2 regions of the Streptomyces sp. NPDC021020 genome follow, and region 2 is predicted to be linked to the other one. Evidence: riboswitches for the same ligand, from Rfam matches in the RefSeq annotation. Region 2 holds a riboswitch; the other holds the start of a gene.
The links. A riboswitch is a leader RNA that binds a small molecule or an ion and turns the genes downstream of it on or off. The one in region 2 is predicted to bind thiamine pyrophosphate.
Positions count from the first base shown of each region.

Region 1: linked by a shared signal. The riboswitch ahead of thiO (glycine oxidase ThiO) and the one ahead of ACH4SL_RS14785 (thiamine ABC transporter substrate binding subunit) in region 2 are both predicted to bind thiamine pyrophosphate.

Region 1 is NZ_JBIRQQ010000009.1:58,264-65,917, forward strand. Features, by position in the region: gene pknB (Stk1 family PASTA domain-containing Ser/Thr kinase) at 1-1,116, opposite strand, end outside; gene ACH4SL_RS26330 (thiazole synthase) at 1,241-2,056, opposite strand; gene thiS (sulfur carrier protein ThiS) at 2,060-2,293, opposite strand; gene thiO (glycine oxidase ThiO) at 2,290-3,480, opposite strand; TPP riboswitch at 3,477-3,589, opposite strand; gene ACH4SL_RS26345 (NAD(P)/FAD-dependent oxidoreductase) at 3,893-5,092, shown strand; gene ACH4SL_RS26350 (Rv2175c family DNA-binding protein) at 5,170-5,544, shown strand; gene thiE (thiamine phosphate synthase) at 5,590-6,237, shown strand; gene metF (methylenetetrahydrofolate reductase [NAD(P)H]) at 6,375-7,292, shown strand; gene ACH4SL_RS26365 (hypothetical protein) at 7,332-7,654, shown strand, end outside.
Region 2 is NZ_JBIRQQ010000004.1:686,363-694,016, reverse strand. Features, by position in the region: gene ACH4SL_RS14805 (LOG family protein) at 1-424, shown strand, start outside; gene ACH4SL_RS14800 (VOC family protein) at 449-928, opposite strand; gene ACH4SL_RS14795 (ABC transporter ATP-binding protein) at 1,104-2,171, opposite strand; gene ACH4SL_RS14790 (ABC transporter permease) at 2,274-3,896, opposite strand; gene ACH4SL_RS14785 (thiamine ABC transporter substrate binding subunit) at 3,982-5,079, opposite strand; TPP riboswitch at 5,073-5,201, opposite strand; gene rlmN (23S rRNA (adenine(2503)-C(2))-methyltransferase RlmN) at 5,303-6,409, opposite strand; gene ACH4SL_RS14775 (phosphatidate cytidylyltransferase) at 6,498-7,526, opposite strand.

The DNA.
Region 1 (7,654 bases), on a different contig from region 2:
CCCCTGCCTGCCGCCGTTCCCGCCGGGACGGCTGGGAACGGGCGGCGGAGCCGTGGGCGTGTCGTCGATGCTGTACGGCTCCCCGTCCGCGGGCCGCCGCGGCAGCAGCCGGGTCGTACGGTGCAGCTCGTCGTCCCCCTGGCCGGACGGCGCGGGCGGGGCCGGCATCGCCAGCGCCGCCAGCGGGTGCACGACGCTCGTCGGATCCTCCGCGCCCACCGGTACGGACCCGGCCGTCTGCACGGGGGCCGCGCGGTGGTCCAGCTCCTCGTCCGTCAGCTCCGCGCGCACCGCCCGCACCTCCGCGAGCAGCGCCACCGCGTCCGCCGGGCGGCCCTCAGGGTCGCGGCTGGTGGCCCGGGCCACCAGCGCGTCCAGTTGCGGCGCGAGCCCGGGCAGGGCGGCGGAGGGCGGCGGCACGTCCTCGTTGAGCCGCCGGACGATCACCTCCATCGCGGTGTCGCCCTCGTACGGCTTCGCGCCGGTCAGCATCTCGTACAGCATCACGCCGCACGCGTACACGTCCGTCCGCTCGTCCACCTGGCCGTGGCCGATCTGCTCGGGCGCCAGGTACGACACCGTGCCGAGCAGCGCGCCCGAGCTGCTCGTCTGCGCGTCCACGCCCCTGACCAGGCCGAAGTCGGCGACCTTGACCCGGCCCGCGTCGCCGATCAGGACGTTCTCCGGCTTGGCGTCGCGGTGCACGAGCCCGGCGCGGTGCGCCGCCCCCAGCGCCGCGAGCACCGGCTCCAGCACGTCGAGCGCCGCCCGCGGGGTGAGCGCGCCGCGCTCGCGCAGCACGTCGCGCAGCGTGCAGCCGGCGACGTACTCCATGGCCAGGTACACGTACGTGCCGTCCGTGCCCTGGTCGAAGACGCCCACGACATTCGGGTGCGACAGCCGTGCCACGGCCTTCGCCTCGCGGATGAACCGCTCCACGAAGCCGCCGTCCGCGGCGAGCCCCGGGTGCATGACCTTCAGCGCGAGCACCCGGTCGAGCCGGGTGTCCAGGGCGCGGTAGACCGTGGCCATCCCGCCGACGGCGATCCGGGCCTCGACCCGGTAACGCCCGTCCAGCGTCTGCCCGACCAGCGGATCCTGCACGGTGGTGTCCACGACGTCCGATTCTACGAGCCGGGTACGACGCCGGTCCCCGTTCGCCGCGGCACTGTGGCGATGCCGTGGCGAACGCGGCCAAACCGTAACCATCGGCATGACCGGCAGGAGCGTCCTGCCCCACTCAGAACGCCGGTCTCTCCGGGTCGAAGTCGGGCACGCCCTCCGTCGGGGAGGACGCCAGGGCGTGGTGGCGGCGGGGGATGCGGCCCGCGCGGTGGGCGAGGCGGCCGGCGGTCACCGCGTGGCGCATCGCCTCGGCCATGACCGCGGGGTGCTGCGCGCGGGTCACCGCGGAGGCCAGCATCACGGCCGCGCAGCCGAGTTCCATCGCGAGGGCGACGTCGGAGGCCGTGCCCGCGCCCGCGTCCAGGATGACGGGGACTCCCGCGCGCTCGGTGATCAGCCGGAAGTTGTGCGGGTTGCGGATGCCCAGGCCCGAGCCGATGGGGGAGCCCAGCGGCATGACCGCCGCGCAGCCGACGTCCTCCAGCTTCCGCGCGAGCACCGGGTCGTCGTTCGTGTACGGCAGCACCGTGAAACCGTCGTCGACCAGCACCTCCGCCGCGTCCAGCAGTTCGACCGGATCCGGCAGCAACGTCCGCTCGTCCGCGATGACTTCGAGCTTGATCCAGTCCGTGCCCAGCGCCTCCCGCGCCAGCCGCGCGGTCAGCACGGCCTCGCCCGCCGTGAAGCAGCCCGCGGTGTTGGGCAGCACGCGGATGCCGAGCCGGGTGAGCACCGACAGCACGGAGCCCTGCGTGGTCGGGTCGAGGCGGCGCATCGCCACCGTGGTCAGCTCGGTGCCGGACGCGACGAGCGCGTGCTCCAGCACCTCCAGGCTGGGCGCGCCGCCCGTGCCCATGATCAGCCGGGAGCCGAACGCGACCCCGCCGACGATCAGGGGGTCGGCCGCCGTCGCCGGTGCCGTCGTCGTCATCGTTCAGCCTCCCTGGACCGCGGTCAGCACCTCGACGCGGTCGCCGTCGGACAGCGGGGTCGCGGACCAGCGGGTCCGCGGGACGACCGTCTCGTTGAGCGCCGCGGCCACCCCCGAGGGCGCGGTCGTCAGCTCCGCGACCAGGGCATCGAGGGCGACGGGCGCGTCCAGTTCGTGGGCCCGCCCGTTGACGTGCACGGTGATCCGCGCGCCGCCCGGCGTACGCGTGGCGTTCATACGCTCAGCTCCTGGTAGGTCCCCGGCTCCCGGGCGGCGAACCGCTGCGCTCCGAACGCCGCCGCGTACGCCGGGAGTTCGCCGTCCGCGGAGGTCAGCACCGCGGCCATCGCGTCGCCGGTGACCGGCGTGAGCAGCACGCCGTTGCGGTGGTGGCCGGTCGCGAACAGCAGGCCGTCCAGCGCGGTGCGGCCCAGCAGCGGGGCGTTGTCCGGTGAGCCGGGGCGCAGACCCGCGAGCGTCTCGGTGAGCGGGAGTTCGGTGATGCCGGGCACCAACTCGTGTGCGTCCCGCAGGAGTTCGTAGACCCCGCCGGCGGTCACCGTGGTGTCCCAGCCGAACTCCTCGCTCGTCGCGCCGAGCACCAGCTCGCCGTTGTCGCGCGGCACCAGGTACACATGGCTGCCGCGGACCACCGCGCGGACCGTACGCGACAGGAACGGCGCGTGCGAGGCCGGGATCCGCAGCCGCAGGATCTGGCCCTTCACCGGGCGCACGGGCGGCAGCAGCTCGGGCGGTATCCCGTCGATCCGCCCGCTCTCGCTGCCCGCGGCCAGCACGGTCTGGGCGGCGGTCACCGTCGTGCCGTCCGCGAGCACCGCGCCGGTCACCCGGCCCCCCGCCGACTCCACCCGGGCGGCGCGCGCCCGCAGGAACTCCACGCCCGCGAGCTCCGCCGCTCTCAGCAGCGCCGCCGCCAGCCGCCGTGGGTCGACCTGGTGGTCGCCGTCCACCCGCAGGCCGCCGCGTACGCCGGGCGCGAGCATCGGCTCCAGGCGGCGGCACTCGCGGCCGGTCAGCCAGTGGGAGTCCAGGCCCAGTTCCGTCTGGAAGGCGTGCAGGTCGCGCAGCTGCGCGCGGTCGTCGGCGTCCAGCGCCACCGCGAGGGTGCCGCACGGGCGGTAGCCGGTGTCCAGGCCCGTCGCCTCGCTCAGCTCCGCGGCGAAGCCCGCGTAGCGGGCGGCGGAGGCGAGGTTCAGGTCGAGCAGGGCCTGCTCGCCGTACTGCAGCTCCGTGACGGCGGCGAGCATGCCCGCCGCGACGTGGGCGGCTCCGCCGCCGGGTGCGGGGTCGGCGACCGCCGTCCGCAGGCCGCGCTGCGCTGCGCGCCAGGCCGTGGCGAGGCCGATGATGCCGCCGCCGATGATCAGTACGTCGGGGTGCGGGTGCGTTCGGTACGTCCGCATGGACGTCAGCTCCTCCCTTCGCCGGAATGACCCGGATCAGGTTCCTACGGTCGGCGGCGACCAGCCGCCCTCTCAGCCCGGTCCACCCCAGGCTCCCGCGAGTCCAACTCGTGACTCACCCTATCCCTCCCCGGCGAGCGCCCCGGGACGGGTGGTGCGGTTCGACATGCGACCGCCCGCCGGTGGGTGGTTGCTCGCGCAGTTCCTCGCGCCCCTGTTGTTACCCGGCGGGGTGTGGCGGGTTCGCCGCCGATGGTGGTTGAGCCCCACAGGGGGGCCGTCAGACGACATCTGACTCGCACGGGTGGTGCGGGTGGGAAACACCCCGCGCCGCCAGGCGCGGGCACCCACCGCGGTGGGAAAGCCGCACGCCCCGCCCGGCGGCGGCACCGCGGAGCGCTACCGTGAGGAAATGAGCAGCCGGAAATTCGTCATCGTCGGAGCCGGCATGGCCGGCGTGCAGACAGCCGTGGCCCTCAGAGAGATGGGCTCGGCGGACGAGATCACGCTGATCGGGGACGAACCGCACGCCCCGTACGACAGGCCGCCGCTGTCGAAGGCGGTACTGCTGGGCGGCCCGGCCGACGACGCCAGGTTCGACGTGGACTTCGACGCCCTGCGGGTGGACGTGCGGCTGGGGGTGCGGGCGCAGGCGCTGCGCACGGGGGAGCGCGAGGTGGTGACGGACGCGGGCGCGGTCCCGTACGACCGGCTCGTGGTGGCCACCGGGGCGTATCCGGTGGCGCTGCCGGGGACGACGGGGTTGCCCGGCGTGCATCTGCTGCGGACGCTGGACGACGCGGCGGCGCTGCGTCCCGTGCTGGACGCGGGTCAGGACGTGGTCGTCGTGGGCGCCGGCTGGATCGGCGCGGAGTTCGCGACCGCGGCCCGGCAGGCGGGCTGCGCGGTGACGGTCGTGGAGGCGGCGGACCGGCCGCTCGCGGGGGTGCTGCCCGCGGTCGTGACCGCGCACATGCGGGCCTGGTACGACGAGGCGGGGGTCGAGCTGCGGACGGGTACCCCGGTGGCGCAGCTGGAGCCCGGCGCGGTGGTGCTCGCGGACGGCAGCCGGATTGCGGCGGAGGCCGTGGTGGTGGGGATCGGGGCGCGTCCGGCGACGGGCTGGCTGGCCGGGGCGGGTGTCGCACTCGGGACGGACGGCGCGGTCGTCGCCGACGACCGGCTGCGGACGACCGCGCCGGACGTCTTCGCGGTGGGCGACTGCGCGTCCTTCCCGTCGGCCCGGTACGGCGAGCGGCTGCTGGTCCACCACTGGGACAACGCCCTGCAGGGCCCGCGTACGGCCGCGGCGAACGTACTGGGCGGCGACGAGGTGTACGACCCGGTGCCGTACTTCTGGTCGGAGCAGTTCGGGCGCTTCGTGCAGTACGCCGGGCACCACGCCGGCGCCGACACGCTGCTGATGCGGGGCGATCCGGCGACGGACGCGTGGTCGGCGTGCTGGCTGCGCGGCGAGCGGCTGGCGGCGGTGCTCGCGGTGGGGCGGCCGCGGGATCTGGCGCAGGCCCGCAAGCTGATCGGCAGCTCGGCGTCGGTGGACCCGGCGCTGGCCGCCGACCCGGCGGTGCCGCTGAGGTCGGCGGCGCGGTAGGCGGAACGGCCCATGTCCGGGTGCCCGGACGGCGCCGCCCCGCAGCGCTTGTCGGCGGCAGGTGGCAGGCTTGTCCCGTGACTGTTTTCTCGTCAGTTGACGCACATATCGACGCGCTCGTCCCCGATTGGCTCACCCTCCCCGAGGTCGCCGACGGGCTGGGGCTCGACATCACCCGTATCCGCCCGCTCATCAAGGAGGGGCAACTGCTCGCGGTCCGCCGCGGGGAGAACAAGGTGCTCATGGTGCCCGCCGCCTTCATCGGCGAGGGCAAGATCATCAAGGGCCTGGCCGGCACGCTGACCGTCCTGAAGGACGACGGGTTCTCCGACGAGGAGGCCCTGGAGTGGCTCTTCACCGCCGATGAGACCCTGCCCGGCACCCCGGCACAGGCGCTGCGGGAGAATCGGGGGACCGAGGTGAAGCGCCGCGCCCAGGCGCTCGCCGTGTAAGCCCTGCGGCGCCCCGTCCGCCGCCCGCCCCGGGGAGCCGCCCGTATGACCAGCAGCACGGCACGCGAACGGCTGGCGGACGCCCGGCTGTATCTGTGCACCGACGCCCGGCAGGAGCGCGGCGATCTCGCGGAGTTCGCCGACGCGGCCCTGGCCGGCGGGGTGGACGTGATCCAGCTGCGGCAGAAGGGCATCGAGGCCCGCGAGGAGCTGGCGGCGCTCGCCGTCCTCGCGGACGCGTGCCGGCGGCACGGGCGGCTGCTCGCCGTCAACGACCGGGCCGACGTGGCGCACGCGGCGGGCGCGGACGTCCTGCACCTGGGGCAGGGCGATCTGCCGGTGCCCGCCGCGCGCGCCCTGCTGGGCGAGGACGTGCTGATCGGCCGCTCCTGCCATAGCGAGGCGGAGGCGGCCGCGGCGGCCGGGCAGCCGGGCGCGGACTACTTCTGCACCGGCCCGGTGTGGCCGACGCCCACCAAGCCGGGCCGCCCGGCGCCCGGCCTGGACCTGGTGCGGTACGCCGCGGGGCTCGGCACGGACCGGCCGTGGTTCGCGATCGGCGGCATCGACGCGGGCAACGTCGGCGAGGTGCTGGCGGCGGGCGCGCGGCGGATCGTGGTGGTCCGGGCGATCACCGAGGCCGCCGATCCGTACGAGGCCGCCCGCGGGCTCGCGGCGGCCGTGCGCGCCTGACCCCGCCGGGGCCGCGTCACCGCCGGTCGACGGCGGGTGCCTGCGGGCTGTCCACAGGGTGGACGGGGAACGGGCGTATTCGGGCATATTCCCCGTTCCGGTGACGCTCGGTCGCCGACCGCGGTTAGCCTGCACTCATGGCCCTGGGAACCCCGTCCACGCGGACGGACCGAGCGCTCACCATCCGTGAGCTGCTCGCGTCCGGCCGCCGCTCGTACTCCTTCGAGTTCACCGCGCCCAAGACGGAGAAGGGCGAGCGGACGCTGTGGAACGCGATCCGGCGCATCGAGGCGGTGCAGCCGACCTTCGTGTCGGTCACCTACGGCGCCGGCGGCTCCTCGCGCGACGGCACCGTCCGTGCCACCGACCGGATCGTCTCCGACACCACGCTCACCCCCTGCGCGCACCTGACCGCGGTGAACCACTCGGTCGCCGAGCTGCGCAACATCATCGGGCAGTACGCCGACGCCGGGATCCGCAACATCCTCGCCGTGCGCGGCGACCCGCCCGGCGACCCGCTGGGCGAATGGGTCCCGCACCCGCAGGGCCTGACGTATGCGGCGGAGCTGGTCCGGCTGATCAAGGAGTCCGGCGACTTCTGCGTGGGCGTCGCCGCCTTCACCGAGATGCACCCGCGCTCCACCGACCCGGCCGACGACACCCGGCACTTCCTCGACAAGTGCCGCGCGGGCGCGGATTTCGCCATCACCCAGATGTTCTTCGACGCCGACGCCTACCTGCGGCTGCGCGACCGGGTCGACGCGGCGGGGTGCAGCACCCCGATCATCCCCGAGGTCATGCCGGTGACGAACGTCCGGCAGATCGAGCGCTTCTCGCAACTCGGCAACACGCCCTTCCCGCCCCGCGTCGCCGAGCGCATCCTCGCGGTGCAGGACGACCCGGCGGCGGTGCGGGCGATCGGCATCGAGTTCGCCACCGAGATGTGCCGGCGGCTGCTGGCGGAGGACATCCCGGGGCTGCACTTCATTACTCTTAACCACTCCACCGCATCGCTGGAGATCTACGAGAATCTGGGACTGCACCGGCGGGCGTAGCGACGCCCGCGGCGGCTCCCAGGTGAGGAAGTGGGCCCCATGGGCTTCTCGGTGCTCTACATCGCCTTCGGCATCGTCGCGCTGTGGCTGCTGGGTGAGGTGCTGTTCCAGCACAAGGCGCGGCTGCGCTGGCGGGCGCTGGCCTTCGCGGGCTTCATGGGGGTCGTCGCCGGGGTCGCGATGCGGGAGCCGCTGCTGATCCTGGTGGGCGCGATCGCCTTCGGCATCGGGCAGGTACAGGTCACCTGGTCGTACAAGCGGGGCTTCGCCGCGGGATGGGCGCTGAGCGGCGGACCGCTCGCCGACCGGCTCCGCGGCGGCCGTCCCGCGCCGCGCGGCCGGGCCACGCTGGAGGTCGGCCC
Region 2 (7,654 bases):
GTGGGCCGCGACCGCCTTCGAGGTGCGCGAGCGCTGGCCGGAGGGCGGCAGTTCGCTGGGCGTGCCGACGTGGTTCTACGGGCACGAGCCGCCGAACGCCTTCGCCTCGCACATTGCGAAGTTCTTCGCCAACTCCGTCCGCGAGGACACCCTGCTCGCCCGCTGCAACTCCGGCGTGGTCTTCCTGCCGGGCGCGGCGGGCACCGTGCAGGAGATCTTCGACGCGGCCACCCCCAACTACTACTCCGCGCGCGGCGAGCCGACGCCCATGGTGCTGGTCGACCGGGCGCACTGGACCACCGAGCTGCCCGCGTGGCCGCTGCTCAGCGCGCTGGCCCGCGACCACGCGATGGCCTGGCGCATCGCGCTGGTCGACTCGGTGACCGAGGTGCCGGACGCGCTGACGCGGCTCGCGGAGAAGTGAGCCGGGGCGGGGGCGGCGCGCCGCTCAGACCGCGTCGGCGGCGGCCTCCAGCTCCGAGACCACCAGCTTCTTCATGCCGAGCATGGCCTTCACGGCGGCCTGCGACCTGTTCTGATCCGGGTCGTTGATCAGCTCGTTGAGCCGGGTGGGCACGATCTGCCAGGACACTCCGTAGGGGTCCTTGAGCCAGCCGCAGGGCCCCTCCTCGCCGCCGTTCGCGGTCAGCGCGGACCACAGCCGGTCGACCTCCTCCTGCGAGTCGCAGTCGACGCTGAGCGACATCGCCTCGTTGAAGGTGAATTCCGGCCCGCCGTTGAGCGCGAGGAAGCGCTGCCCACCCAGTTCGAACTCCACGATCATCACGCTGCCCGGTGTCCCGGGGCCGGCCTCGCCGTAGTGCTGCACCTTGACCACGCGGGAGTCGTCGAAGAGCGAGGTGTAGAGCGCCACGGCCTCCTCGGCCTGGTCGTCGTACCAGAGGAACGTCGTGATCTTCTGCTGCATGGCGGGCTCCGTTCTCGTCCGGGTCCTTCGGTCCGCGGGGGGGCGCTCGTGCGCCTCCAGCAGATAGGACGGTCCGGGCCGGCGAAACTCATCGGTGCCCGTTCGGGTGCTTCTTCCGCTCCCGGGGAGGACGGGCGCGGGCAGGACGGGCGCGGGCAGGACGGGCGCGGGCCGCTCAGCCGGGCAGGACGACGACGTCCTCCGGGTCGAACACCACGCCGACGGCCGCGCCCTCGGCCGGAGCGGCGCGCAGCGCGCACTCCGCCTCCAGCTCGGGGCCGCGCTCGGGCCGCAGCGTCACGGCCACGTGCCCGCCGCGGAAGGTGCGGGCGGCCACGGTGCAGCGCAGCGCGCCCGCCGCGTCCGGGGCGACCAGGCGCACCCCGGTGGGCCGGACCAGCAGCCGGCAGGGGCCGTCCGGGGTGCCGGGCGGTACGGGCAGCCCGCCCCAGCCGGTGGCGGCCGTGCCGCCGGTCACGACGGCGCCGGTGACGGCGTCGAAGCCCAGGAAGCGGGCGACGAACTCGTCCGCCGGGTGCTGCCAGACCTCCAGCGGGGTGCCCGTCTGGGCGATCCGGCCGTCGCGCATGACGACCACGCGGTCGGCGAGCGCGAAGGCCTCGCCCTGGTCGTGGGTGACGGCCAGCACGGTGGTGCCCAGCCGTCCGAAGAGCTGCCGCAGCTCCACGACCAGCCGTTCGCGCAGCGAGCGGTCGAGCTGGCCGAGCGGCTCGTCCAGCATGAGCAGCCGCGGTTCGGGCGCCAGCGCGCGGGCGAGGGCGACCCGCTGCTGCTCGCCGCCGGACAGCTCCGCGACGCCGCGGGACTGCGCACCGGGCAGGCCGACCAGGTCGAGCAGCTCGGCGACCCGCTGCTCGCGCCGCTCGCGCGGCGCCTTGTGCATGCGCGGCCCGAAGCCGACGTTCCCGCCGACGTCCCGCTGCGGGAAGAGCTGGTGGTCCTGGAACATCAGCCCGACGCCGCGCCGGTGCGGCGGCACCCCGCGCTGGTCGGCGCCGTCCAGCAGCACCTGTCCCGAGGCCAGGTCCTGCAGCCCGGCCACGACCCGCAGCAGCGTGGACTTACCGCTGCCGCTGGGCCCCAGCACACAGACGATCTCGTGCTCGGCAACGGCCAGGTCGACCGCGTCCAGCGCGGTCCGCTGCCCGAAGCGCACGGTCGCGGCGTCCAGCCGCAGCAGGGCGCCGTCCCCCGGCGAGGGGCCTGCGGCCGACCCGGCGATGTGCCGCGGCTCGGCAGTATGCCCCGGCTCGGCAATGTGCGAGGCACCGGCGGGATGTACGGGGCCGGGGGTACGCGTCGGATCGGCGTTCTTCACAGCGGGTCACAGCTCCCCGGCGCTCGTGGGGCGGAAACGTTCCAGCACCAGCAGGCTGGCGGCGCAGACCACCATCAGCACGGTGCTCAGGGCCATCGCCTGGCCGTAGTTCATGGGCCCGGCGCGGCCCAGCAGGCGGGCGACGGCGACCGGCAGGGTGGGGTTGTCGGGACGGGCGATGAAGACGGTGGCGCCGAACTCGCCGAGCGAGACGGCGAAGGCGAAACCCGCGGCAATGGCCACGGCCCGGGAGACCAGCGGCAGTTCCACCTCGCGCCACACCCGCCAGGGCGAGGCGCCCAGCACCGCCGCGGCCTCCCGCAGCCGGGTGTCGACGGCCCGCAGCACCGGCAGCATCACCCGCACGACGAAGGGCGCGCCCACCAGCGCCTGTGCGAGCGGCACCAGCAGCCAGGAGTCCCGCAGGTCCAGCGGCGGCTTGTCCAGGGCGATGAGGAATCCGAAGCCGATGGTGACGGCGGAGGTGCCGAGCGGCAGCATCAGCAGCGCGTCGAAGCCGCGCATCAGCCGCCCCGGCCTGCGCACCAGCGCGGCCGCCGCGAGCCCGCCGATCACCAGGGCGATGATGGTGGCCAGCGCCGCGAAGCGCAGCGAATTGCCGACGGTCTGCCAGGGGGCGACGCTGAAGGTGCCGCCGTCGTCCGACCCGAGGGCGCGGTAGAAGGCCAGGCCGTAGCCGCCGGGGGTGTCGAAGGAGCGGGCGGCGAGCACGCCGAGCGGCAGCAGGATGACCACGGCGACGACCGCGAGGACGGCGCCGAGCAGGGTGCGCTCTGCCGCGCCGCTCGGCCGGTGCGCGGTACGCGCGGGGTCCACCAGCTTCAGCGCCGACTCGCGCCGCCGTACCGTCCAGCCGTGCAGGGCGAGGATGGCCAGCACCGCGGCGAATTGCAGCAGGGTCAGCACGGCCGCCGTCGGCAGGTCGAAGATCTCGGCGGTCTGCCGGTAGATCTCGACCTCCAGGGTGGAGTAGAGCGGTCCGCCGAGGATCTGGATGACGCCGAAGGAGGTGAAGGTGAAGAGGTAGACCATGAGCGCGGCAGCGGCCACCGACGGGCCGAGCGCGGGCAGCGTCACGCTGCGCCAGGCGGCGAAGCGGCCCGCGCCGAGCATCCGGGCGGCCTCCTCCTGCGCCGGGTCCAGCTGCGCCCACAGCCCGCCGACGGTGCGGACCACGACGGCGAAGTTGAAGAAGACGTGCGCGACGAGGATCGCCCACACGCCGGTGTCGAGCCGCACCCCGAGCAGCGAGTCGGTGAAGCCGCCGCGGCCGAGCAGCGCCAGGAAGGCCGAGCCCGCGACGACGGTCGGCAGCACGAAGGGCACCGTCACGACCGCGCGCAGCAGCCGCCGCCCGGGGAAGTCCAGCCGCGCGAAGACGTACGCGGCGGGCAGCCCCACCAGCAGCGTCAGCCCGGTCGAGGCGGCGGCCTGCCAGCAGGTGAACCACAGCACGTGCCGGATCCCGGGGTCGCCCAGCACGTCGCCGATCCGGCTCAGGTGCCAGGCGCCGCCCTGGTGCAGCCCGCGGCCGACGATCGCCGCCACCGGGTAGCCGAAGAAGGCCGCGAAGAAGAGCAGCGGCAGCGCCGTCAGCGCGGCGCGCACCGCCAGGGCGCGGCGCCGCGAGCCGCGGGCCCCGTCCCGCCGCGCGCCGCGCGGAGGCGCGGTCCGCAGCGTGCTCACGTCACGCTCACTTCAGGACGATCCCGTTCCACGCCTGGACCCATTCGTCGCGCTTGGCGGCGATGGTGTCGGGCGCGAGCGTGGTGGGGTGCTCGACCTTGGCGCCGTACTTGACGAAGACCGGCGGCTCGACGGCGTCGCCGCGCACCGGGTCGACGTACATCTGGAGCGGCATGTCCTGCTGGAAGGTCTTGCCGAGCATGAAGTCGATGAGGGCCTTGCCGCCCGCGGGGTTCTTCGCGCCGTGCAGCAGGCCGGCGAACTCGATCTGCCGGAAGCACGTGCCGGTCGCCACGCCGACGGGCGACTGCGCGGGCGCGGGGCTGACGCCGAGGACCTCGGCGGGCGGGCTGGAGGCGTAGGAGACCGCCAGCGGCCGGTCGCCCTTGGCCTGCTTGCCCGCGGACGAGCCGGAGAACCGGTCGTTGTACGCCTGCTCCCAGCTGTCGACGACCTCGACGCCGTTGGCCTTGAGCTGCTTCCAGTAGTCCTGCCACCCCGAATCGCCGTAGGTGGCCGCGCTGCCCAGCAGGAAGGCCAGGCCGGGCGAGGACGTCGAGACGTTCTCGGTGACCAGCAGGTTCTTGTAGGCGGGCTTGACCAGGTCGGCGAAGGTCTGCGGCGGGGCCAGGTGGTGGGACGTGAAGTAGGCCCGGTCGTAGTTGACGCAGACGTCGCCGGAGTCGATCGGCGTGACGCGGTGCTGCGCGGCGTCCAGTTGCAGGTCGGCGGCGACCTGCCCGAGGTCCTTGGCGGCGTAGGGCGTGAACAGGCCGTTGTCGAGCGCGCGGGACAGCAGGGTGTTGTCGACGCCGAAGAAGACGTCGCCGCGCGGGTGGTCCTTGGTGAGGATGGCCTGGTTGACGGCCGCGCCCGCGTCCCCGCCGCGCAGCACCTTGACGGTGTAGCCGGTCTCCTTGGTGAATTCCGCGAGGACGGACTTCGAGGCCGCGAACGAGTCGTGGCTGACGAGCGTGACGGTCTTGGAGCCGGAGCCCGCCGCCTTGTCGCCGTCGCCCGAGTCGCTGCCGCACGCGGCCAGGACGGACGCCGCCGTGCCGGCGGCGACGAGCGCGCCCACGGCACGCCGAGCAGTGGTCTTCATCTGTGCTGACTCCCTACGCCGGTATGACCCGGATCAGGTGGGAGGGTCTGCGGCCTGGGATCCTTCGCCGGATCCCTCGCCGCACTCTCAGCGCCGTCGCAGGCGCTCCCCTGTCGGAATGTTCTGTTGTACGACCGCCAACGGCCGCCGACGACCGCGTGTACGGCCGCGAGCTGCGGTGACCGCGGGCCGACGCGAGCGCCGACCGTACGATAGCAGCAGGTCAGCGCTCCGCCGCCGCCAGCTGCCCGCAGGCGCCGTCGATCTCCTGGCCACGGGTGTCGCGTACGGTCACGGGCACGCCGTGCGCCTCAAGACCGGCCACGAAGGCCCGCTCGTCCTCCGGGCGGGAGGCCGTCCACTTGGACCCGGGCGTGGGGTTGAGCGGGATCAGGTTGACGTGCACCCGGTGGTTCTTCAGCAGCTTGCCCAGCCGGTCGGCACGCCATGCCTGGTCGTTGACGTCGCGGATCAGCGCGTACTCGATCGAGATCCGGCGCCCGGAGACCTCGGCGTAGTGCCAGGCCGCGTCCAGCACCTCGCGCACCTTCCAGCGGGTGTTGACCGGCACCAGGGTGTCGCGCAGCTCGTCGTCCGGGGCGTGCAGGGAGACCGCGAGGCGGCACTTGAAGCCCTCGTCCGCGAAGCGGTGCATGGCCGGCACCAGGCCCACCGTGGAGACGGTGATACCGCGCTGCGACAGCCCCAGGCCGTCCGGCTCGGGGTCGGTCAGCCGGCGGATCGCACCGACCACGCGGTTGTAGTTGGCGAGCGGCTCGCCCATCCCCATGAAGACGACGTTCGACAGCCGGGCCGGTCCGCCCGGCACCTCCCCGTCGCGCAGCGACTTCATGCCGGCCACGATCTGGTGCACGATCTCCGCGGTCGACAGGTTGCGGTCCAGACCGGCCTGGCCGGTGGCGCAGAAGGGGCAGTTCATGCCGCAGCCGGCCTGTGACGAGATGCACATGGTGACGCGGTCCGGGTAGCGCATCAGCACCGACTCGACGAGCGTCCCGTCGAAGAGCCGCCACAGCGTCTTGCGGGTGTCGCCGTCGTCGCACGAGGCGTGCCGGACGACGGTCATGAGCTCCGGCAGCAGATCCCCGGCGAGCTTGCCGCGGGCCGCGGCCGGGATGTCCGTCCAGGCGGCGGGGTCGTCGGCGTACCGCGCGAAGTAGTGCTGCGACAGCTGCTTGGCCCGGAAGGGCTTCTCCCCGAGCGCGGCCACCGCCTCCCGTCGTTCGGCGGGCGAGAGGTCGGCGAGATGCCGCGGGGGCTTCTTGGCCCCGCGCGGCACGGCGAAAGTCAGTTCTCCGGGTGCAGGCATGATTCCTCCAGTGTCCCAGATCGCGGAGGAAGCCCGCGCCGCGCGGGCGGCGGCCCTGTGGAGAACCCTGCCGGGGACGCGGGCGGGGTCAGCCCTGGCCGACGAAGGCGACCAGCAGGAGCCAGACGATCGGGGCGGTCGGCAGCAGGCTGTCGAGGCGGTCCATGATGCCGCCGTGGCCCGGCAGCAGGGTGCCCATGTCCTTGATGTCGAGATCCCGCTTGATCATCGACTCGCCGAGGTCGCCGAGGGTGGCGCTGACCGCGGCGGCCAGGCCCAGGACCAGGCCCTGCCACCAGTGGCCGCCGTCGATGGAGAACTCCATCAGCAGCGCGCCCGCCACCATGGCGAAGCCGATCGCGCCCGCGAGCCCCGCGCGGGTCTTGCCGGGGCTGATCCGCGGGGCGAGCTTGGTGCGGCCGAAGCGCCAGCCGACCGCGTAGGCGCCCGTGTCGCTGACCACGGTGAGCACGAGGAAGGCCAGCACCCGGCGGGGGCCGTCGTCCGCGGCGAGCATCATCACCACGAAGGTGGCGAGGAAGGGCACGTAGAAGGCCACGAAGACGGCCGCCGTGACGTCCCTGAGGTAGTCGTGCGGGGGCTGGGCCATACGCCAGACCAGGATCGCCAGCGCGGTCAGCGCCATCGCGATCCAGGCCCCGTCGGCGCCCTTCAGATACCCGACGACCACCATGGCCGCGCCGCCCACCACGAGCGGCACCAGCGGCGCGTGGATGCCCTTGCGCTCGGCGAGCCGCGAGGTCAGCTCCCACACGCCGACCGCGACGGCCGCCACCACGACGCCGACGAAGACCTGCTTGACGAGGAAGAGCGAGGCCAGCACCACCACGCCGAGCCCGACGCCCACGCCTATCGCCGCCTGGAGGTTCCGCCCTGCGGACTTCTTCGCGGGGGCGGGCTGCGGGGGCGTCGGTTCGGACGCCGGCGGCGAGGGCGGCATAGCTGGAGTCTTCCTCCCGGTGCGGCTTTCCGCCGCGGAATACGCCGCCGGGGCGGTGACCACGGCCTCGGCGACGTCGGTGGCCGCGGCTGCGGTGTTCTCCGTTGCTCCCCGGTGACCGGCGCGCGGCGAAGCGCCCCAGGAAGAGTCGTTCACTGAGCTTCGCCTCGCGTCGTCGTCGGGGTGTGCGGAGGAGCGGGTGCGGGCCGGCGGGCCCTCGGGCCGCGGCCGGGCCCGGAACGGGCCGCAGGAGGCCCGTGAAGGGCCCCCGCGGGGCCCGGGGA